Regions from separate parts of the Faecousia intestinalis genome, predicted to be linked through region 1. Evidence: riboswitches for the same ligand, from Rfam matches in the RefSeq annotation. Region 1 holds a riboswitch; the other holds the start of a gene.
The links. Region 1 has a riboswitch for cobalamin ahead of WMO66_RS07015 (S-layer homology domain-containing protein). Riboswitches for the same ligand answer to the same signal wherever they lie in the genome.
Positions count from the first base shown of each region.

Region 1 (11,479 bases):
GTCGTTGTTGTGCAGGTGCACATGGCGCAGCCACGGGGCCATCGGCGCGATCCAATCCAGAGGCGGCGTTTCGCTCACGCGGGTATTGGCATGGCCGACATCGAGGCACAGGCCGAAGCGCGGGTCGTTGACTGCGGCAGCGATCTGCACGAGCATATCCGGCCCCGGCTCCATCACGTTTTCCAGCGCAAGGCAGAGGCCGTCCGGGGCATCCCGGAGAAATTCCCGCCAGAATTCGACGGAACGGGCCGTGAACCACTCCGGAAAATAGACAAGCGGGATATAGCCGCTGTGCACCACGATGCGCCGGATGCCGAGCGCCAGCGCCGCCTGCGCGGTCTGCCGGAAGCGCAGCATGACGACCTCGCGCACGCGCGGGTCGATGGCGCAGGGCGACAGCTCCGCAAACGGCGCATGCAGCCAGAGAGAGCCGATCCCGCTGCAGCGCGCCCGTGCGGCCTCCGTAGCCGCAGGCTCCTCCAGCCTCCGCGCCTCGCAGAAATCCGTCAGCTCCAGCCCAAGGCCCCATTTCCGGGCCAGTGCGGCGGCATTTTCATCCATCCCGGAGAGAAATAACTTCCCGCGTAGCGTCTGCATGTATTCACCCACTTTCAAAGCCGCACCGCACGATTCCGTAAGAGCATTCGGCGAAGGCCGAAGCTGCAATTGTGCGGTGTTGCTCAAATATGATATCACAAAAAGCGGCGGATGCCAACATCAATCTCGATGCGGCATCCGCCATTTTCCCGGCATTCCCGCACCGCCGCAGAGCGGCGCGGGAGCGCCATAGTCTCAGGGAATCTCCGAACCAATCGTCTGCGGCTGAGCCGCGAAGCTTCTGCCGATTGATTCAGCGCTTTCCTTACTTGCCGAGGGAAGCGAAGCGCATCAGCAGCGTTGCGACCTCTGCGCGGGTCGCCGTGCCCTGCGGCTCGAGGCGGCCGTTGCCCATACCGCGCAGCAGGCCGACGGCAACTGCCCAGCGCACCGCTGCGAGCGCATAGGAGCTGACCTGCATCCCATCGGAGAACTGCGACAGATCATCGCGTGCGCCGGTGACAGCGCCGGTCTTTTCCGCATAGCGGACGATCATCGTGACCATCTGCTCGCGGGTCACCGGGGACTCGGGGTCGAACGCCGTGGTGGACACGCCGTTGATCACGCCGGCCGCATAGGCCCAGCGGACTGCATCGGCATACCAGGCATCGGCAGCGACATCCGCAAACGGGAGCGCCGCGGAGCTTGCCGGGCTGCCTGCCACGCGCCAGAGCACCATGGCGAACATCGCGCGGCTCATCTGGCCGTTCGGGCGGAACGTGCCGTCCTCAAAGCCGATGAACAGGTGGTTCGTGATGGCATAGTCCGTGCTGAGGTGATACCACTGCGCGGGATCAAGATCCGGGAAGGCGCGGCTCGGGCAGTTCGCACCGCCGTCACACACCGGGGCCTTGCCCGTCACCGTGACGACACACTGGCTGTAGGTGTGGTTGCTGTCGCCCGTCGTGAGGACGTAGACGCCTGCGGTGTCAAAGTGCCAGGCAAACGTGCCGTCCGCGGCCGTCCTGCCGAGCAGCTCGCCGCCGCAAAAGATCTGCACGCCCTCTGCCGGAGCAACACCGGTTCCCATCTGGTACACCGTTGCCGTGAACGTCTCGCTCGCCGCTGCGGTGAGCGCGGTCTCGTGGAACCAGACGTTGTACTTATAGCCGTAGTAGCTGTCGGAGTCGGCCGTCGACTCATTGGCAAACACGCCGTAGATGCCGCCGGCCGTGACGGGGACCGTCAGCGGGGAGGACGTATCATACGCGCCGTTCACGAAGTAATACTGGCCCCAGTATGCCACTGCCGCATTGGCCGCGTTGAAGTCTTCCGGGCCGGTCAGGCTGCCGATGTAGCCATATTCGCTGACCGTGAGGACATAGTCCTCGCCGAAGCCCTGCTGCAGCGCCTCTGCGACCGTGCTGGAGGAAGAGACCTCCAGCGTGCGGTCGATCGCGCCGATGCCGTTCACGCCCGTTAGGCGGACCGTGACCGTCGCCTTGAAGGGCTTCTCCGTCACATGGACGCGGCACTGGCTGTAGGTGTGCAGCTCGTCGCCGGTCGTGAGCACATAGTCGCCCGCATGCTCAAAGCGGCAGATAACCTTGCCGTTCTCATCGCTGACGCCCATCACATTGCCGTCCGCATAGACCTTCACGCCTGCCTGCGGCACGGCGGTATTGCCCTGCATCTGGCAGACCGTGACGTCAAAGGCCGTCTCGGCCTCGGCGGTAACGCTGCGCTCGTGGATCCAGACGTTGTACTTGTAGCCGTAGTTCTCGCCGGTCGTGTTCTTCTCGTTGGCGAAGATGCCGTAAACTGCGCCGTCCGTGACAGGGACCGTCAGCGGAGAGGACGTGTCATACGCGCCGTCGATGTAGTAATACTGACCCCAGAACTCAACGCCCGCATTGGCGGCGTTGAAATCGTCCGGGCCGGTCAGACTGCCGATGTAGCCATAGCCGCTGACCGTGAGCGTGTAGTCCTCGCCAAGGCCCTCCTGCAGAGCCTCTGCCACGGTCTTATCCGACGTTGTGTCGAACGTGCGGTCCACCGCGCCGACACCGTTCACGCCGGTCAGCACGACCGTGACCGTCGTCTTAACGGGAGGCTGGTCGCCGTCCGGGTTCGGGCCGTTCGTGCCGAGGACCGTCATGGTGGCGGAGACCTTCTGACCGATCAGCTTGGAGAAGTAGTCGTCATACCATGCGCCGGACGTAATCTTCTTGGCATACTTGGCAAAGACGGCATGCTCCAGGACGCTCTCAACGGTGACAGACGTGTTGTACTTCGGCTGCGTCAGCACCAGATTCTCATGGGCAATGACGGCCGGATTGCTGGACTTGAACTTGTTGTACTGCTCCTGACCGCCGACGGAGGAATAATCCGCCTGATCTCCGGCCACGATGCCAGCACCATGCGCGTCGCGGTAGTCATACAGCCACGTCAGGCCGCCGTTCTCGCCCGCAACGGCCTCGCGGAAGGCGTGGAGGCTCTTCGTCACGGCGTACTGCGACTCGTTCGCTCCGTCGTTCAGGCCGTCCCAGTAGTGGGCCTTGGCCTGCTCCATGAGGTTCAGCGCATCGTCAAGCTCCGCCTTTGTCAGCGGCAGGACCTTGAGGGCGATCTGCTTCTGTACGGAGACGTCCTTCGTCTTGTGCTGCATGGTAACGGTCAGCGTCACCTCCGCCGCGGCTTCGCCGGGCATCGGGCGGTAGATATTGGCGCGGTAGGCGTTGATCTCGGCCACATCCGGATCGCCCGAGGTGACGATGAACTTATAATCGTCATAGTTCTCGATGCCGGTAGCGCGTGCCGTGAGGAGCTGGATGTCGCCGTTCACGGCCTCGGGGTCGATGACCTCGCCGGTCACAACATAGGTCAGCTTCGTGACGAGATAGTTCTCGTCAAGCTCCTTCTGCATCTGCTGACGCAGCGGCTCGAGATCCTCGGCCGGGAGCGTCAGACGGAAGCCCTCGGCCTGCAGCGAGCTCTCGTTGAGCTGGAACGTCAGGGTCGGATAGAGATGGACCTTCGTGTCAACGCTCGGGCGTGTGACGCGGCCCGTCAGGACTTCGCCCGCCGTGCTGCCCTCGATGGAGATCAGCTTGGAATCGGATGTCCAGGCGAACGTGACGAACGGATAAGCGCCGGTACGCTGCGGGAGCTGCAGGTCGGAGATAATCTCCGCTTCGCTTGTATTCTGATTGCGGATGGTATCGAACGTAACGGAGGCCGCCGCCTTTTCGAGGTAATCCCGGACGGTGTCCAGATCCCAGTTCAGGATGACCATCGCCGTGATATCCGCACTGCTCTCGCCGCGCGTAAGCGTCAGCTCCACGCCGGAGACGCGGGCAAAGTGCGCCGCAAGGCCCAGCGTTGCGGGGTCCGCATTGAAATAGGTGATCTTGCCGTCGGCCGCGATGCCGGTCGTCTGCGCCACATCCATCGGGTAATCGAGCGCGCCGGGGTCCTTCACGGTGACGGTGAGGCCGTCAAGGTTATTTCTGCTCAGATAGTTTTCCACATAGGTGCAGAGGTTCGTATCCGTACCGGGGACCGGGTTCAGCGTGGACTTGCTGTCCAGCAGGGACTTGGCCGCCGTGACAAGCTCGTCGTTCTGCGCCTTCAGGGACTTCACCGTGATGAGGAAGGTCTTCGTGCCGGTCTCGCCGCCGTAGGCCAGCGTTGCCGTCAGCTTCACATAGACCGTGCCCGCAGACGGGAGCGTCACGACGCCCTCCGGCGTGATGACCGCGCCGTTCGAGCTGGCCCAGGTGATCGTGCCGTCAAAGCCCTCGACCGTCGAAGCAAGCGCCAGTGTGCAGTTCTCGGTGACGAGCGTCGGCTCGACCGTGAGCTTTTCCGCCGCGCGCGCAATGGCCTCGGCCGCCGCCGTGTTGACCACATGCGTGCCGCCCTGCCATGCCAGCAGCGGATAGCCGCCGTTGCGGCCGTCGTCCTGGTGGAAGGCTTCATTGCCGAGTGCAAGGACAAAGGCAGTCTCCTTCATCTCCGCGGCGGTCTTGGCCGTCGCTTCGACATTGACGCCGTCCTTCGTGTTGCCGGTCGCAGCAGAGGCGGAGCCTTCGAGATAATAGCTGTTCCGAATTTCGGCCGCATATTCGCCGACGAGCGCGCCGCAGGAAGCACCCTTGACGCTGCCGGTGTTATAGCAGTTCGTGACCGTGGGGTCCATGCCGCCCGTGTGCTTGCCCGCGATGCCGCCGACGCAGGTCGCGCCGGTGACGGAGCCGGTATTATAGCAGTTCAGGATCTGCACGCTGCCGTTTTCGGTGTAGCCGACGATGCCGCCGACATAGCCGCGGTTGTTGCTGCCGCCGTTGATCGCGCCGGTGTTATAGCAGCCCGTGATGGGCGCGTAGCTTGCGCCGACGATGCCGCCGACCTTCGCGTCGGAATAGGCGCTGCTCAGCGTGCAGGTCACACTGCCCTCGTTGCCGCAGTTCACGATCGCACCGCTGGCATAGACGCGCGCGGCGATGCCGCCCGTCACGCCGCCGTAGGAGGCCGCATTCGTCACGTTCACACGGCTGACGCAGCCCTCGATACGGCCGTAGCTCTGGTTGGCGAAGGCGCCGATCGCGCCGTCGCCCTCGATCGTGCCGACAAGCGTCAGATTCTTGATCACGCCGTCTGCCCCGAGGTAGCCGCACAGGCCCATCGCAGATTCGTAGGTATCGTCATTATCGCAGCTGTAATAGCCGCTGATCGTCTTGCCGTTGCCGTCCAAAATGCCGCCAAACTGCGCGCTGTATTTGCCGATACCGCCCCAGCGGTTGGCCTTCGGAGCCTCCGTGCTGTTGAGCACGAGGTTCACCATGATGCGGGCGTTGATCGTCGTCTCACCGCTGTTGACCTTCGCAGCAAACCACGCAAGCTCCTCCGGCGTCTTGATGAGGTACCACGTCACGCCGTTTTCGGTCTTCGTCTCCGGCGCGGTATCGGAGGCCTTGCCCGTCCAGACATTGCTGCCCTCCTCGAGTCTGACCGTAACAGTCAGATCCTTGCCCGCGACCGTGAAGGAACCGGCCACATTCAGATAGCCGTCCAGCATGACGGCATAGGAATAGGTGCCGTCTGGCAGGCTGTAGACGCCGTTCACCGCCGTCTGCTCGCCGCCCTCGGCATGTGTCACGGTAATGTCCGCGCCGCTCAGCGTGCTGCCGTCGTCCGCCTTCACGGTGGCAATGCGCACACTATGGCGCGCCGCCTGCTGCAGCGTGACATGCAGGCTGTCGTTTTCGCCCGTGACCGTCAGGCTGCCCGACGCGGTCTCATAGCCGAACAGGCTCGCCTCATAGGTGTAGCTTCCCTTCGGCAGGCGCCATGCGCCGTTCACGGCGCTCCACTGCTTGCCATCGGCATCGCGAAGAACGAGCTTTGCCTCGGCCGGGGTCAGCGTCACGCTGACGGGATAGGTGCGGACCGAGAGGGTGACCGTGATGGTGCGGCCTGCGCCGTCGATCGTAAAGCTTCCGGTCACATCGTCGCACTCATCGCGCGTGACAAGATAGGTATAGCTTCCGGAGACAAGGCGATAGGTGCCGTCCTCCTCCGGGGTCTGCTCCACGTTCTGCGCATCGTAGACATGGACGGAAGCGCCGGTCATGTTGACGGAGAACGCCACGATGAGCTTGGCATCCGCATCCTGCCAGGCAAGGACGGGATAGCCGCTGTTCTGATTCTTCGCGTCGTTCACGAATGCGCCGCCGAGCTTCAGCACGGTGTCGAGCGACTTCAGCTGCTCTTCCGTGAGGGCAGTTGTGTCGCCGGAGCCTCTGCCGATGGCCTGCATGCCCGTGAGGTAATAGCAGTTCGAAACGGAGCCGCCGTCGTTGTAGCCGATGAGCGAGCCCGCATAATTATAGTTGCCCGCTGCGGCCAGTGTGATCGCACCGGCATTGTAGCAGGACGTCACGGTCGTGTTCGAATCCGTCTGGCCGAGAATGCCGCCGACGCGGTTGCCGGTGGCGGAGCCGACGTTATAGCACTCACTCAGCGTAGTATAGTAGGCAGTGCCAACGATACCGGCCGAGAAATTGTTCGTACCATTGCTGATCGTGCCGAAGTTCGCGCAGCGCAGGACGGTCGAGCGCGCAGCGGACTTGCCGTTCAGACGGCCGACGATACCGCCGACATTCCGGCTCGTACCGGTGACCGTGGCATAGTTCGCGCAGGCCTCGATCGTGGCGCTGTCCGCCTGACCGGCGATGCCGCCGACATAGCCGCGGCCGGAGATGCTGCCGCGGACCGTCAGGCGGCGTACGGCCGCGCCGGTATCCAGGCAGCCGAACAGACCGGCATAGTCCGTCGTCTGCGAGACGAGCAGATTATCGATCGTGTGATACGCACCGTCAAAGCTGCCCGCAAAGCGGCGGGCATCGCTGCCGATCGGCGTGAAGGCCACATTGCCCATGTCCAGATTGGCTGCGAGTGTCACATGCTTTCCGGCAAAGGCATTGCCGGAGGCGACCTGTGCGGAGAGATAGGCCAGCTCCTCGCCGTTCGAGATGAGATAGGGATCCGCCTGCGTGCCGGTGCCGCCCGCAAAGCCGTCTGCCACCGTTCCGTCCCACTCGATGCCGGGGACCATGGTGACCTTGACTGTCGTGTCGGCCTCGCCGAGCGTGAACGTGCCGCGTGCCGTCTTATAGCCCGCAGCCTTCACCTGATAGGAATAGTCCGCCGGGAAGAGCAGGTAGGAGCCGTCCTCCTCGGCCTGCATAACCTCGTCGCCGTGCTTCACGGTAACGGCCGCCGTCGTGCCTGCGGCAAGGCCCGTGATCAAGAACGCCGCCTTATAGCGTGCAAGCTCCGTCATGGTCACGGGGACTTCAACGGCCGCATCCGTCACGGTAAAGCTGCCGGTGGCCTGCGCATAGCCGAAGGCCTCGGCCGTATAGCGGTACTCGCCCGCCGGAACGCTGGCCTTGCCGTCCGTCACGGCATAGGAAGCATCCGCGCTGTCCGTCAGCGTAAAGGCCGTGCCTGCAGGCGCGCCCGTGAACGTGACGCCATAGTACGTTTTGCAGCTGAAGTCCTTCAGATAGAGCGTGTCATCGTTCCTATCGCTGCTGTAGTCCTTGGAATACCCGATGGTCACGACGTCATTCGCCGCAACCTCCATCGTGTAGGTCTGGAAGGACGTCATCGCACCGGAATACGAGGTCGCATTGGACTTCGTCAGGTCCGTTCCGTTCTTCGTAACCGCCATATAGTCGTATTTGGACTCACTGGAGACCTTATAGGAGAAGCGGAACGTACCGCCGCTCCGGAAGGTCAGCTTGAGGGCGGAAGTCGTTCCCCCCATACCCTTGTTGCCGGATATCAGGCAAGTCTCGTCGTCGCTCTCCGCAAAGGGATAGGAGGCGTCGTTTTCCACGGTCGCCGGAACGTCCGCAAAAAACTCATCAAAACTTGCCGCTGCTGCGACCGGGATGCTGCACAGCACCATGCACAGCACAAGGATCGCCGCGATCATTCGTTTCATGATCCAATCTTCCTTTCTTAATACGAAAATAATAAAAACACTGCGGCAGAGGGCCTCGTTTCCCCTGCCGCAGCCGTTTTCCTGCGTCATGGCGCACCTGCGCCGCATGCTTCTGTAGGTCTTCTGACTCGTGCTCTCGGGTCTCCCCCGCAACGCGGCGCTCAGCCTTCTCAGTTCCCCCAATGACCGGCTTTCGCCCATGGAGCTCGCGTCTTGCACATACAGCGCCGGTCGGCGTTGCAGGCTCTCACTGCATTCCCTTGTCCATCTCCGGCTGTACATATGCCCTGCCGGAGCCACAAAAGCTTTTTATTTTTAACCTATTCAGTATAGCATATTTCCGCAGCATTGTAAAGCCGGATGAAAAACGTTCCGACCCTATAACCGCCGTTGACGAAGCGCCGAAAATACGCTATAATTTGAATTGTATATTATGATCCGCCCCCGGCGGGAAGGAGTGCAGCATTATGATCCAGTTATCTGATTTCTATGGCTACAGCATGTATACCATCTCTTCCGATACGCTTTCCGTCTCCGTGATGAGCCTCGGTGCGACCGTCACAAGGCTTGCCTATCAGGGCCGCAATGTCGTGGTCAGCCTGAAGACTCCGGACGACTATCTGCAGGACACCAGCTACCTCGGCGCGATCGTCGGACGCTATGCCAACCGCATTGCGGGCGGCCGCTTCCCGCTAAACGGCAAGACGGTGCAAGTCGAGCAGAACGAGGGCCGCAATCACCTGCACGGTGGCAGCGTCGGCTTCCACAAGCGCATCTGGGCCGCTGAATGCCTTGGGGAGCAGGCAGTGCGCTTCACGCTGCACACGCCGGACGGCGACGCGGGCTACCCCGGTGAACTGACGATGCACGTCACCTATCGCGTGGAGGGCAGCCGGCTCTTCCTCGATTTTGAGGGTGTCAGCACAAAGGACACCATCCTCGCGCCCACAACGCACATGTATTTCAACCTCGGCGGCACGGAGAGCATCCTCGGAACGACGCTGCAGATCAATGCCGGCCGTTGGATCCCCGTGGACGGCGAGCTCATTCCCACCGGAGAGCTGCGCCCGGCCGAGGGCCCGTTCGACTTCCGCACGCCGCACACCATTGCGCAGAACTTTGACCACGGCTTCGTGCTCGACGGCCAGGACGCTCTTGTGGCAGAGGACGGCGGCGTCCGCCTGTCGCTGCACACGGACTACCCTGCCCTGCAGCTCTACACCGGTGAATTCCTCTCGGGCAAGCTCCATCCGAATCAGGGCTTTGCCATTGAGCCGGAGGCCTGCCCCGACACGCCGAACCATCCGGAATTCGGCTCCTCCGTGCTGAAGGCCGGTGAGACGTTCCATCGCTCCATCACCTATACCTTCGAATCCACCGCAAAATGAGCCGCGCCGATTTGCTCTACCGCGAGACGTGTGCACGCATCCTGCGCGAGGGCGTCTGGGACACCGATCAGTCCGTTCGCCCGCGCTGGGCGGACGGTTCCCCGGCCCATACGGTCAAGTGCTTCGGTGTGGTGAACCGCTATGATCTGCAGGAGGAATTCCCGCTCATGACGCTGCGCCGCACCTATTGGCGCTCATGCGTGGAGGAACTGCTGTGGATCTGGCAGAAGAAGTCGAACAACGTCCGCGACCTCGGCAGCCATATCTGGGACAGCTGGGCCGATGAGAGCGGCTCCATCGGCAAGGCCTACGGCTATCAGCTCGGCATCAAATACCGTTTCCCGGAGGGAGAGTTCGATCAGGTCGACCGCGTGCTGTACGACCTGAAGCACAACCCGGCCAGCCGCCGCATTCTGACAAGCCTCTACAATTTCGCCGATCTGCACGAGATGGCTCTGTATCCCTGCGCCTATTCCATGACGTTCCATGTCAGCGGCAACCGGCTCAACGCCATTCTGAATCAGCGCTCGCAGGACATGCTCACGGCAAACAACTGGAATGTCGTGCAGTATGCCGTGCTCGTGCACATGCTGGCGCAGGTCAGCGGTCTTGTCGCAGGCGAGCTCGTGCATGTGATCGCCGATTGCCATATCTACGACCGCCACATTCCGCTTGTCGAGCAGATGCTGGAGCTGGAGCCGTATCCCGCGCCGGAATTCCGGCTCGATCCTGCGGTCACGGACTTCTATGCCTTCACGCCGGACAGCGTGCAGGTGGAGAACTACCGCTATCATCCGTTTTCGGCCAGAATTCCTGTCGCCATTTAGGAGGAGCCATGGACTGCATCGTCAACGTCACGCAAAACTGGGGCATCGGGAAGGACGGCGATCTGCTTGTCTCCATTTCCGCTGACCTGCGCCGCTTCCGCGCGCTCACGACCGGGAAGACCGTGATCTATGGCCGCAAGACCCTGCTCACCTTCCCCCACGCGCGCCCGCTGCCGAACCGCGAGAACTGGATCCTATCGGCCACGCCCGGCTTTTCCGTGCCGGGCGCAGCGGTGTTTCCGTCGCTTGCGGCCCTGCAGGAAGCCATGCGTACCCGTCCGGCCGATTCGCTGTGCCTCATCGGCGGTGCGAGCGTCTACCGCGCGCTGCTGCCGTGGTGCAGCCGCGTGCTGCTCACGCAGACCTGCGCCGACCTGCCTGCCGACCGGTTTTTCCCCGATCTGGACCGGCTCCCGAACTGGCGCTGCACGGACACCGGCCCCCTGCAGGAGGACGGCGGCCATTGCTTCCGCTATCTGACCTACGAAAACGACGCTCCGCTTCCATTATGAACATAGAATTGCTCCCTTCTGCGCAGACTAAGCGCCGAAGGGAGTGATTTTTATGCCGATTTTACCTTTGACGGAAGAAAATTTCGAGCAGGAGGTCCTGCAGGCCGAGGGGCCGGTGCTCGTAGACCTCTTTGCCGCGTGGTGCGGCCCGTGCCGTGCGCTTGCGCCGGTGCTGGAGACGCTGGCAGAGGCTCGGCCGGAGCTGCGCATCGGAAAGGTCGATGTGGACGCCCAGCCCGAGCTTGCGGCGCGGTTTGACGTGCTGACCGTCCCGACGCTGCTGCTGTTCCGCTCCGGCAGGCTGCTCCGGCGCACGACCGGCGCAAAAACGCTGACGGAGCTGGAGGAATTCCTGCGGAGCGGCGAAGCATGAGATGCTATGACATGGCCGTGGTCGGGGCCGGACCGGCGGGCTGCACGGCGGCTCTCTATGCCGCCCGCGCCGGGCTGGACGTGCTCGTTCTCGAGCGGCTCGGCCCCGGCGGGCAGATGGCGCAGACGCAGCACATTGAGAATTACCCCGGCTTTCCGGACGGCGCAGACGGAGCCGCGCTGGCAGACGGCATGAAAGCGGGTGCGGAGCGCGCGGGAGCCATTTTTCTGCTGGCCGACGTCCGCAGCGCGCAGCTCACCGGCCGCGTAAAGGAGCTGCAGACGGACGGCGGGCCGGTCCTTGCCCGGACCGTTGTGCTCGCCACG
Region 1 is NZ_JBBMFF010000205.1:46,550-58,028, forward strand. Features, by position in the region: gene WMO66_RS07010 (sugar phosphate isomerase/epimerase family protein) at 1-597, opposite strand, end outside; gene WMO66_RS07015 (S-layer homology domain-containing protein) at 863-8,053, opposite strand; cobalamin riboswitch at 8,150-8,371, opposite strand; gene WMO66_RS07020 (aldose epimerase family protein) at 8,521-9,441, shown strand; gene thyA (thymidylate synthase) at 9,438-10,268, shown strand; gene WMO66_RS07030 (dihydrofolate reductase) at 10,277-10,780, shown strand; gene trxA (thioredoxin) at 10,833-11,153, shown strand; gene WMO66_RS07040 (NAD(P)/FAD-dependent oxidoreductase) at 11,150-11,479, shown strand, end outside.

Region 2 (11,479 bases), on a different contig from region 1:
TGAACGTGCCATCGGCCTCGACATGCAGACCGTAGAAATAGCCGCCCTTCGTTGTAAAATAGGCCGTACCGGCAAGGCCGCCCTCGCTGTCCGGGACGAAGGTCACGGAGCTGCGCAGGTCGCCCGTCTGCGGCAGCGTCAGCTCGCCGAGCAGACGGCCGCTGCGCGGGTCGAACGAGAGCACGCGGGCATGGCCCGTCGTGTAGCCCGCCTCGCCGTCGTCCGTACCGACGAGCACGAAGTCCTTGCAGGCGTAAGCGCCCGCCCAGTAGAAGCCGCCGCGGGACGTGTAGGTCCACGAGGCCAGCTTGCTCTCATCCGTCTTCGCCGGGTCCTCATCCGTCACGGTCAGGCAAACGAAATTTGCGTTGCCGTCCTCGCGGTTCCAGAAGCCGGTGTAGAGATAGCCGCCCTCATAGGTGATGGGGCAGTTCGGCTGGCCGCCGAGCGGGTCCTCGTACAGCCACAGAGACTCGAGCGTCACGGCATCGAACGCCTGCACGCAGCCGTTTGCCAGGCCGACGAAGATCATGCCCTCGGCATAGGTCGGCGAGTTGATGGCGAAGCTGGACTTATGGTCCATCTTGCCTTGCGCAAGCACCTCGCCCGTGCGCTTGTCGAGCTTGTAGATCGTCTCGCCGCCGTAGGTATACAGGCAGTCATCCACGATGATCGGGCAGCCGCAGGCATCGGAGGAATAGCCGCTGCCGAGCTGCGTGGCCCAATAGAGGACCGTATTCTCCGAGGAAACGGGCGTTCTGGCGTCGATGACGCCGTTGTTATAGGCATCCGCGCGGAACGAGGGCCACTGGGCAGGAAGCTGCTGCAGGCCCGTGTTCTCCGCCGCCTTCTGCAGCGTGACGCGGACCGTTTCCGCCTGCTCCGGGGCCGTGTAATGCTGGATGGTCGTGCCGACATAGCCCTTTGCCGTCACGGTATAGGTGTAGCGGTCGCCCGGCGTCAGGGCGAAGCTGCCGTCTGTGGCCCGCTCCGCGCGCCGCCCGGACTGCTCATTCGTCAGGAAGACGGTCGCGTCCTTCGGCTCCGTCACGAACGTCACGATCGTCGGCTCCGTTTTCTGCACATGCAGCGTATAGGTCGCCGGGAGCGCCGCCGCGTCTGCATGGTGCACGGTCACGGTCACATCCTCTGCGGTCTTTTCCGGATCGAGCGTCAGGGCGGCGGACGGCGCTTCCGCATACGTCGTACCGTTGATGTCCGCAAGATAGCCGCCGCTGTTCGGGTTCGTCTCCGTCGGCAGGCTGCGGAACGAGGCAGTGAAGTCCAGCGTGCGGGCGCTGACGTCGACGCGCGTCCAGTATTCCGTCACATCGCGGTCAAAGCTCTGCGCCTCGCCCTTCGCATTCAGCAGGTTCAGCGTTACGCCGTCCACGGCGGCGCTGAGCCCACCCAGCGTCAGGCGGCGGCGCAGCAGCAGCGTGTAGTCCTGGTAATATTCCACACTGCCCGCCGTCCGGCTCAGGCGCAGCGTCACGGTGTTGGAATAGCCGCTCGCCGCAAGGCTCTGGCCGCAGGCCGTGGCGGTCTTCGCGGGATCGACGGTCGCCGTGACGTTGATCGCCGCCTGCGTGCCGTTCGTGCCTGTGTTCGTCGTCTGGCGGAGGTAGCGCGCCTTCACGGCATAGCCGCCCGTCGGGGTCGCCTGCAGATAGAACGTGGAGTTCGCATCCGGCACCGTCAGCGTATAGCGGTGCTGCGCCGCCGAAAACGGCACGTCGCTCTCATAGCTCACACCGTTCTTCGGATTGCGCGCGCTGTAGGAGGCAAGCGCGCTGAGACGGTCCGTCGTGTCCGGCTCCGACGCCTGCACCGTGAGACCGGCAGCGGCCTCAAAGCTGCCCGCCGCATGATAGAATTCCTGCTTTGTCGTGATCCAGGTATAGCGCTCGCCGGGGATGAGGCGGTAGGTCCCGCTGCCGACGGGCGCGATCTCGCTGTCCGCCGCATTGAAGACGGCAGTGTCCGTTCCCGCGGGCACCGTGATCCGCACCTCGACGGAGTCGACCTTCGTCGCCGCAATGGTATAGGCGGTGCGCTCTCCGTTCGTGTGGGCTACCTGCACCGTGATCGTCCCGACGGGGACCTCTGCGGACGTGCCGCCGTTCACCGTGACGGAATAGCCCTCCGTACCGAACGGGACCGCCTCGATCGCCAGGCGGTCAGAGACCGTCGTCACCGCATAGTCCGTCCCGGCCGGGTCAAAGTCCAGCGGCAGGCGCGTACCTTCGCCATAGACGGCAAGCGACGCGAGCGTCGGCACACGGTGCAGGCGGAGCGTATAGGACTGGATGCGCATGTCCGTGCCGGAAGCGCTGCGGGCCTCGAGCCGGACCTCGCAGTCCGTCATCCCGGCCGTGAGCAGCGACACGAGCGCCGTCTGATAGCTCGACCAGCTCTTGCGGTTCGAGGGCTGGCTGCCGTCGCCGTAGTCCTTGCCGTTCTGGCCGATGTAGCAGCTGTAGAGCGCCGCGTCCGCAGGGGCATCCACCCCGCGCTCGGCATAGAGATAGGCCAGCGTGCGGAAGTCCTCCACGCGGAACTGTGCCGTATGGGTCTTCTCATCCTGCGTGCCGGGATAGGCACCCGCGGATGCGCCGGACGCATTGTGGAGGCGGATCGTGCCGAACCAGTCGCCCGTCGGCAGCGTGACCTGCTTTTCCACCGCGCCTGCCACGGTCAGCGTGCCGTCGACGCGGTTCGCGCCGCCGTCAGACAGGCTGAACGTGTACTCCCCTGCCACGACCTCGGCGCGCAGGCCCTGTACCTGCGTCACATTGCCGTAGCTGTCCGTCAGCGTGAGCTGCGCGGCCGTCCCGGCCGTGTCCGTAAAGGTCACGGGGTACTTTGTGCCGTTCAGAATGGCCTCGTATTCCGCCACGGCGCTGCGCAGTGCGGCAAGAAGCGTCGTCAGGCCCGCCTCGTCCGCCGTCCGCAGGCCGGACAGCGCCGCCGCATAGGCCTGCTGCGCCGCCGGGTAATTCTGCACATGGTCCGTGCGCTCCCGGAAGCGGCCAAGCTCCGTCACGGCGTCCAGCAGGGCCGGAAAGCCTCTTTCACGCTCGGAGAAGACGACGGCCGTCACGGTCTCCGGGCTGGCAATCGCATCGAGCGAATACGCGCCGCCGTCATAATAGACCGTAAAGTTTCCCGCGACGCCCTCGATGTCCGTGATGAACGCGGTATCGATGCCGCCGAAGGCATAACCGCTGCCGCGCAGGGCATCCCGGATGGTCTGCCCGGCCGTATAGGGCACGGCGACCGGCTCAATGAGCGTCTGCCCGGCCGTGGAGGCCGTCAGATAGAAGCTCCCGCCGCTCTGCGCCGCATGCACGGGCACGAGCGGAAGCAGCAGCGCTGCGCACAGCAGCAGGGCAAGAAATCGAATGGACTTCATAAGCATTGCCTCCTTCAAACCTAATACCAGATATGGAACCAGCGGTCCGCGAACCGTTGGAGCGGATTGCGTTTTTTCCGGCAGGCCTGCAGAACCTCCTGCACGAAGCGCTGCATGGCGGCGGCCTTTTCCGCTGGAATATCGTGGCCGCTGAACATGGCCTCGGCATTGTCCTGCCGGGCCTGCTCCAGCCCTGCGGGCGGGGCCGCGCCGGTCCGCGCCAGCAGGAACACGGCGTAGCCATAGAGCTGCGTCACGGCCTCGCGCGGCTCGTCCGCCGCCATGGCCGCGATCCGGCGGTGCAGGCGGCGTCTGCGCCAGAGCTGGCACAGGACGAACGCGAGGAGGGCCGCGGCAAGCGGGATCGCGGCGAGCCACCAGCGGAAGCTGCGCTGCGTCTCCTCCTGCGGGGCCTGCTGCTCCGGCTGCTCCACAACGGGCGGCAGCTGCGTGTTTTCATACTGCTTTCCGCCCGCCTCGCCGCCTGCTCCGAGGTCCTCGGCCTCCACATAGCCCGGCGTGACCTCAAACGGGACCCAGCCCACGCCGGTCAGATAATATTCCGCCCACGCATGGGCGTGCGTCTCATCCAGTTCAAACGTCTGCTCCCCAGAGACCGCATCCTGTCCGGAGAGGTAGTAGCCCTCGGCATAGCGCGCCGGGACGCCGCAATAGCGCAGCATCAGCACGGCGGCCGTCGCATAGTGCACGCTGTAGCCGCGCGCGGTGACGGACTGCACATATTGGAAAAAGTCCTGCGTCCCGTTCTGCGTCGAGACGCTCTCGTCATAGACGAAGTGCTCCGTGAGCGTCTGTCGGATGGCCTGCAGAATTTCCGGGAGCGTCTTTCCCTGCATTCCGCTCCCCAGCAGCGCCTGCGCGGCTCCGGCCGCCTCCGGCGTAAGCTCAAGGAACTGTGCCTCGGCAAACGCCCGGTAGCCCTCGTCCAGCGTGAGCCACTGCGCCGCGCCGTCCGGATCGTCCGCCAGCGCCTGCTGCGCGGCATACCAGTCGCGCAGGCCGCCGACGGCGCAGGAACAGGAATACGTTTCCCCCGGCGCTTTCGCCGCGCGGTCGCCGATGCGGTCCGGCTCCAGCAGGGCGTTGTCCGCAAGGCCCGTCGGCAGATAGGCCTGCGCGCCGCAGGCAGACAGGTTCGTGACCGTGACGGTCTGCACCTGCGTCTGCCCGGCGAGCACCGCCGCAGTCCCGACGGCGCTCTGGGCATAATAGCCCTTTTCATGCAGCCAATAGAAACGCCCGGCCTCGTCCGCCAGCGTCTGCGGATCGAGCGGCTGCCAGCTCCGGCCCGTGTAGACCTCGCCGACAAAGCCGCGCAGGTAAAGCCGCTGCGGCTGCTCCATCGTCACGCGCAGCGCGGGCGTCCCGTTCTTTTCCCACGCGGAAAGATCGTGCAGATCGCCCTCCGGCATGGAGTTGGCCGCCGCGTCATAGCGCAGTGCATGCAGCCCGCTGGCCAGCGCTGCCGCTGCCCCGCTCTCGGGCAGGGAGAGACGTCCGAGCGGCGCGCTGAGCAGCAGGCAGCCCGCAAGCAGCAGGGCCGCCGTCCGTCCCCGGTCCGTGCGGAACAGCAGCAGGGCCGTCATGCCGCCCGCCAGAAGCAGCAGGCCCCAGCACGACGGGAACAGCCCAATGGTGCAGCCGACCGCCGCAAGAGGCAGCGAAACGGCCGCAAACCATACGCTCCCGCGCCGGGCGCAGCGGCCGGAGGCCAGCGCCGAAAGAAAGCCGAGCGGCAGGAAGGCCCAGAGGCCCTGCCGCATTCCGCCAGAAGATGTCAAATAGATGTACCCGGTCCGCGCCGTCAGCCAGCGGCGCACGCAGTCCGCCAGCTGCCGCAGGCCCGCCGTGACGGGCACAAAGGCGCACAGGCAGAACAGCGCCGCCGCGCCGCAGAGCGCAGGCGTCAGCCACGCCCGCTGCGGCAGGAGCGCAAGCCCGGCCCCCAGCAGCAGGCCGAGCAGCAGGGCCGCCCACGCAGGCAGCACGGGGAAGGACCCCGCCAGCAGCGTCAGCGCCCCCGCAGCGCACAGGCCGCCGCACAGCGCGGCCGCCCACGGCGGCAGAGTCTGCCCCCCGGCAGGGGCACGTTCCAGTTGAAAACCGTTCGTTCGTTTCATGCTCAAAGCTCCAGCTGCTGCAGCGCGGCAGCATAGTCCTCTTTGGTATAGCAGATGCAGCGGACATCCGGCTGCTCCGGCACGCCGCACAGCAGCAGGACCGGCTCCGCACCCGCCGTCAGGCTGCGCCAGACCGGGTCCGGCGAGGCCGTAAAGTAGAGAATCTTGCCGAAGCCGCGCAGCGCCCCGGTCTCCTGCAGAGGCTCCGCGCCGCCGCGCAGCAGCAGCGGCAGATCGCGCAGCAGCTCCTCCGTGGAGCCTGCCTCCGCAAAGCGGGCCGTGCCGCCCTCGGGCCAGCCGAGCTGATAGGCATACCCCTGCTCGCTCAGGCTCTGGCAGACGGAGAACACGGCCTCCGCCTGCGCATCGCGCGCGGCGGCATCGCCGCTGCGGTCCCAGAAGACGAGCAGCGTACGCGCGGCGGGCATGCCCGGCTCGCGGATCACGAGGCGATCGAGCTTGGAGGAAAGCTTCCAGTGGATCTGGCGAAGGCTGTCGCCCGGCGCATACTCGCGCAGGCGGAACGGCTCCGTCAGGTCGCTTCCGCGGCGGTCCGGGCTGCTGGTGTCGCTGTCCGGGCTCTGCACCTCCGGCATCGTCACATGGACGGAGACCGGGAACGTATCCGGCAGGACCGTGACATGCGCCGCCGCGTCCGTCCGGATCTTCCGGGCAAACAGGCCCGGCAGGCCGAGGAGCCAGGCCCTGCGGATGCGGACCGTCAGGCGGCCGCAGTGTTCGGCGCGGAACGAGAAGCGTTCCTCCGCGAAAAATTCCGTTGTTTCGCCCGTCAGGTCATTGCGCACCTCGATGCGGCACAGGACGCGGCCTGGCGCGCGGCGGGAGGCCACGATCTCGCCCGCGATCATGCCGTCCTTCCGGCCGCCTGCCGGGAGCCGGAGCGAAAGCGCGGGCAGCCTGCTGCACCGCAGCACGACGAATCCCGCCAGCGCCGCCAGCACCGGCACGCAGAGCGCGGCCAGCGCTGCCCCGGCATGGGTAAAAGCAAAGGCCAGCGCACAGCAGGCCGCCGCCAGCAGCCACAGCAGCCAGGCGCGCAGCATCCGCTTCCGCATCAGCTTTTGAATTCGCGCACCGCGGGCTGCGGGACGCGCTCGAGAATTTCGGCAAGCACCGACCGCGCCGTCTCGTCATGCAGGCGGGCGCGCGGCGCGAGCACAAGGCGGTGGGCACAGACATCGGGCGCTGCCTCCGCGACGTCCTCCGGCAGGACATAGTCCCGCGCATGCAGGAACGCGCGCGCCTTGGCCGCGCGGCACAGGGCCAGACCGGCGCGCGGGCTCAGGCCGAGCTGCAGGCTCTCATGGCAGCGCGTGGCCTCAAGCAGGCGGGCCGTATAATCATAGACCGGGTCCGCCACGAACGTCATGGCGGCGGCATCCATCAGGCCGCCGAGCGCGGCGGCATCCGTCACGGGGCACACCTGCGCAAGCGGGTCGGCGTGGTGGCGCTCCTTCATCAGCTCCACCTGACTTTCCCGGTCGGGGTAGCCCATGCTCAGGCACAGCAGGAAGCGGTCGAGCTGCGCCGGGGGCAGGAGCTGCGTTCCGGCCGAGCCGACGGGATTCTGCGTCGCCAGCACGAAAAACGGCTGCGGCAGCGGATGCGTCTTCCCGTCGACAGTCACGCGGCGCTCCTCCATAGCCTCCAGCAGGGCCGCCTGCGTCTTGGTGGAGGTACGGTTGATCTCGTCCGCCAGCAGCAGGTTCGTCATGACCGCGCCCGGCTGGTAGGAAAAGGCTCCCGCCTGCTTGTCATAGACGGAGAAGCCCAGAATGTCCGACGGCATCGTGTCCGGCGTGAACTGCACGCGGCGGGTCTCCAGCCCGAGCGCGCGTGCGAAGGCCATGGCCAGCGTCGTCTTGCCGACGCCGGGCACGTCGTCCAGCAGCACATGGCCCTGCGCCAGCACGGCCATCAGGACCTTTTCCACGATCTCCCGCTTGCCGAGGATGACCTTCTGCACCTCGCGGAGCACCTGCGCCGCAAGCTCATATTGTTTCTGTTCCATCATGCCGCCTCCCGATATTTCGATTCGTATACGCAGCCGCCGTCCGGCAGCCGCTCCAGCGCGCAGAGGGCCAGCATGGCCTGCTCCGTCGCCATGAGATTTCCTTCCGTGTCCGTCAGCAGATGCGCATAGCTCCCGTCCGCCTTCCGGAATTCTGCAAGGCCTGTTTCGGGGTTCACGCTGCCGAATTCCTGCTCCGGATCGATGCCGAGCGCAGCCAGCGCAAGGAGGACCTGCGCGCAGCTCTCGGCGCTCGGCTCGCCGTAGGCCAGGAAGGTGCCGTCCGGCTGCATCTGGTCCTTCAGCCAGGCAAGCGCCCGCTCCACGGTCTCGTCCCGGCCGTAGGGCGCAAGGGCCTGCAGGGCCATGGCCGTCATATCGGCCTCCGAGGCGCCGGAAACGAGGCCGAAGCCGCCGTCCGGCTCCTGCGCCGCGCGGATGGCCTCCACGATCCCGGCGCGCGTGTTTTTCGCCCGCTCCGGCTCCGGATAGGTCCCGGCATCGACCGCCAGCAGGGCAAAGATCAGGCCGTTGAGGCCCTGCGCGCCGAGCTCGCCCGCAAAATTCCACACGCCGTCGTCCAGCAGGTCCACGGTCGTGCCGTCCGGCCGCGTACCGAAGGCGGCCGGGTCGCCGCCGAGCATGGCGACGGTCAGGATCGTACGGGAATACTCCGTCGCCATGAGCGCATCGAGCGTGCCCTGCTCGGCATAGCGCTCCGTGACATGCCGCTCAAGCGCGGCAAGATAGGCGTCATAGCTCTCGTTCGCACCGCAGGCCAGCAGCGCCATGGCGAGCCAATCTCCGATGGAGCTGCCCGCCAGCTCCGCCGCGCGGCCCTCCAGGAAGCCCTCACGCACGCCGAGCAGCGCCCGGCAGCCCTCGAGTGCCTTTGCAGGCGCCGATCTTGCGCCGCAGCCCGCCAGCAGTGCCGCGCACAGCAGCAGGATCAGAATATTTCGCATTTGCTTCAAGGAACATGCTCCTCTCGTTTCCGTTCTCCGTCGGGTCCGTGGGATCCGTTGGCGGCTCCGTGGGATCCGTGGGATCCGTGGGATCCGTTGGGTCGACCGTTCCGGTCTTCGGCAGGACGTCGCGGCGCGTCTCGGCGCACTTCGTGCAGACATAGTCCGCATAGCCGTCCTCCGTCTCCGTCGGCTCGACACGGGCCGTCTCCTGCCAGTCGTGGCCAAGCGGGATCTCCTGCCCGTCGCGCCAGACATAGCAGTAGCTGGACAGCACGCCGTAGCCGCCGCCCGTCGCGCCGAAGCCGTCGATATCCTTGCCCCAGGCCAGCGTGAAGCGCAGCGTCAGCACGTCGCCGTCGCCGAGCATCCATTCCGACAGGCCCTTGCCGGGGTAATAGCCGTTGACATCATACATCCAGCCCGCGCCCCAGGTGTAGTCGTGCTGGCCGAGGCTGTCGCGGCCGGGCGCACCCGTCAGTGAGATGCCGTCGCGCTGGATGAGTGTCCAGAGGCGCTCCGGCACCTGCGCGCGAAACAGCAGGTCGCCGCGCGTCAGGCGCATGAGATAAAAACCGCCGTTCTTTTCCGCAAGGCCGTCATAGCCTGCCTCATAGCCGCAGTCCTCCAGCATCTGCAGCACGGTCTGCGCGGCCGTGTCGCCCTGTTTGATGCGGACGGTCTCCTCGTCGACGATTCCGAGGCCGACGGTCGTGGCGTCGATGCGGATGGTCGCCTCACCGATGTCGTCGCCCTCCGAGACCGTCTGATAGACGATCTTCACGGTGCGCATGGCGGAATTTCCGGCATCGTCCCACGCAAGGATGCGCAGCGTGTATTCCCGCTCATCGCCGACGAGCGGCGCGGAGAAGCGCAGCACATATTCATAGCCGGACGCGGCGCTGCCGGTCGGGTTCGTCAGCAGCTCGCCGTCCATCGAGACCTGCAGATGGCTCGTGTAGATCGGTGAACCGTCCGTGCCCGTCCTCGCCCAGACGACGAACGTCATCGTCTGCACGGAAACGGGATCGGTCCGGCCGTCGCGGCTCGTCGTGATGATGGGCGGCGCATCGCCGATCTCGGGCTGATCGTCGTCTGCGAGCCTTGCGCGGTAGGAAATATGGTATACCGCGGCATCGCCGACGCGGCGGCCGTCGCGATATAAATATAAGGAGAAGGTATAGGACTGATTTAAGGTAAGGCGGACGGAGAAGTTCCGGTCGTCCGCCGGCAGCAGGCGCGTGCCGTTGTTTGCGGTGGAGCCGGACTCCTTATAATATACCCGCAGGCTCAGGTCTCCGCTGCCCGCAGCATAGGCATAAAACCGCAGCGTATCGCCGTCCAGCTCACCGGAGCGCCAGACGCGGCTGACAAGGTCCGTCACGATATGCGGCTCCTCGGGGCCGGGGGCCTCCGTGGGGGCAGGACCCGGCTCCTCCGTCGGCTCCGTTCCGCCGCCGGTGCTGCGCGTCGGCTCCTCGCTCGGCTCGGGCGTCTGTGTCGTCTGCGTGGCGGACGTCGCATCCGTCGGCTCGTCCGGCTCCGTGGATGGCTCGGCCGTTTCCGTCTCGTCCGGCTCTTCGGACGGCTCCGTCGGCTCCGGGGACTGCGTGAGGGGCACGTCGTCCGATGTGCCGCCGCTGCCGCCGCGCTCCTGTCGGTCCGGCTGCAGGACCTGCGCCTGCTCCGGCAGCGGATCGGGCGGGCGCACCCGTCCGCCCGTGAACACGACAGCCACCGCACCGGCCAGAAGCGAAAGGATCAGCACGGCCGTGCAGACCCGGCCCCAGATTGTTTTCCGTCTCATGGCACGACCCCCAGAAAAAAAGGACACTGCAACAATCGTTGCAGCGTCCGCATTTGCGCACAACAAAGCGCCCCGTTTCCCGCACCATGCGGGCAGAGCCTCCCCAAGCAGGTCTTCTGACTCACGCCTCGACGGCCGCGCGCGCCTTCTCAGGGTTCCCCAATGACCGGCTTTCGCCCTGCACGCGGCCTCCGCGCATACAGCGGCGGTACCGTCCGGGATTCTCACCCGGTTCCCTATCCTCTCCCGCTGCCCGGACGGCAGCGGAAGCACTTGAAGCTTCCATTGCTCTCAGTATAACAAGGGCCGATTTTTTTGTCAAGCCCGTTCCGGTGTGTGTTTCCGCATTCGCTAAAAAAATACGGATTTCGGTGCTTGACAGGCGCGCCCGCATGGTCTATAATCAAAGTAGTCCGCACAAAGCCTGTGCGGCATGAACTGAATATTCTGCTTGCAGAGACCGTATGTACGCAACGGCGCGGGGCGACCCCGTCAGGCATACGGGTAAACAAGGGAACGGGGATAATACCCCGAGGGAGGCGCGCTGCGCCTCTGGGATAACCGTCGCTGTGAGCGTTGAGTCCGCTGCCCGTCGGCGAAAGCCGGTCATTGGGGAACCCTGAGAAGGCAGGGCAGCGGCCGTGGGGGCTTTGCTCCCGGATGCGCGACCCAGAAGACCTACTGTGATGCATTACTTTGCCCGAATCGGTTGAGGGGATAGTCTATCTATCCTCTCAGCCGTTTTTTTGTGCCCGATTCGGGGCAGCGGATGCGTTCCCGCTGCGCATGACCGGGTGTTCTCCTCCTGTGGGGGGGGGGGGGGGGGCCGCCGACCCGCCCCACGATGCAGCAGCTTGCCAAAAACTCCATGTCTCCCATGTAGTTTCCTGTCAGGCTGTTTTTTTGCGGCTTTGATCTTTTTGACCGTCAACGGTCTGAAGATAAATAAATCTGGGAAGCCACTAATCGTATCCTCAAGAGTGGATACCGAGAGATTTTTCGTCGAGTCGAGGTTTGGAAAGTGCAGGCGTACTTTGTGTACCCGCAAGGGGCATGCCGCATCCGTAAGGCGGCAGAGCCGCCAACGGCTGCGCAATACTCCAAACTTTCCGAACCGAT
Region 2 is NZ_JBBMFF010000178.1:6-11,484, reverse strand. Features, by position in the region: gene WMO66_RS05285 (S-layer homology domain-containing protein) at 1-3,415, opposite strand, end outside; gene WMO66_RS05280 (transglutaminase TgpA family protein) at 3,436-5,556, opposite strand; gene WMO66_RS05275 (DUF58 domain-containing protein) at 5,559-6,620, opposite strand; gene WMO66_RS05270 (AAA family ATPase) at 6,632-7,588, opposite strand; gene WMO66_RS05265 (DUF4430 domain-containing protein) at 8,441-10,360, opposite strand; cobalamin riboswitch at 10,450-10,652, opposite strand.
Region 2: it holds a riboswitch for cobalamin, as region 1 does, so the genes downstream of both, WMO66_RS05265 (DUF4430 domain-containing protein) here and WMO66_RS07015 (S-layer homology domain-containing protein) in region 1, are expected to answer to the same signal.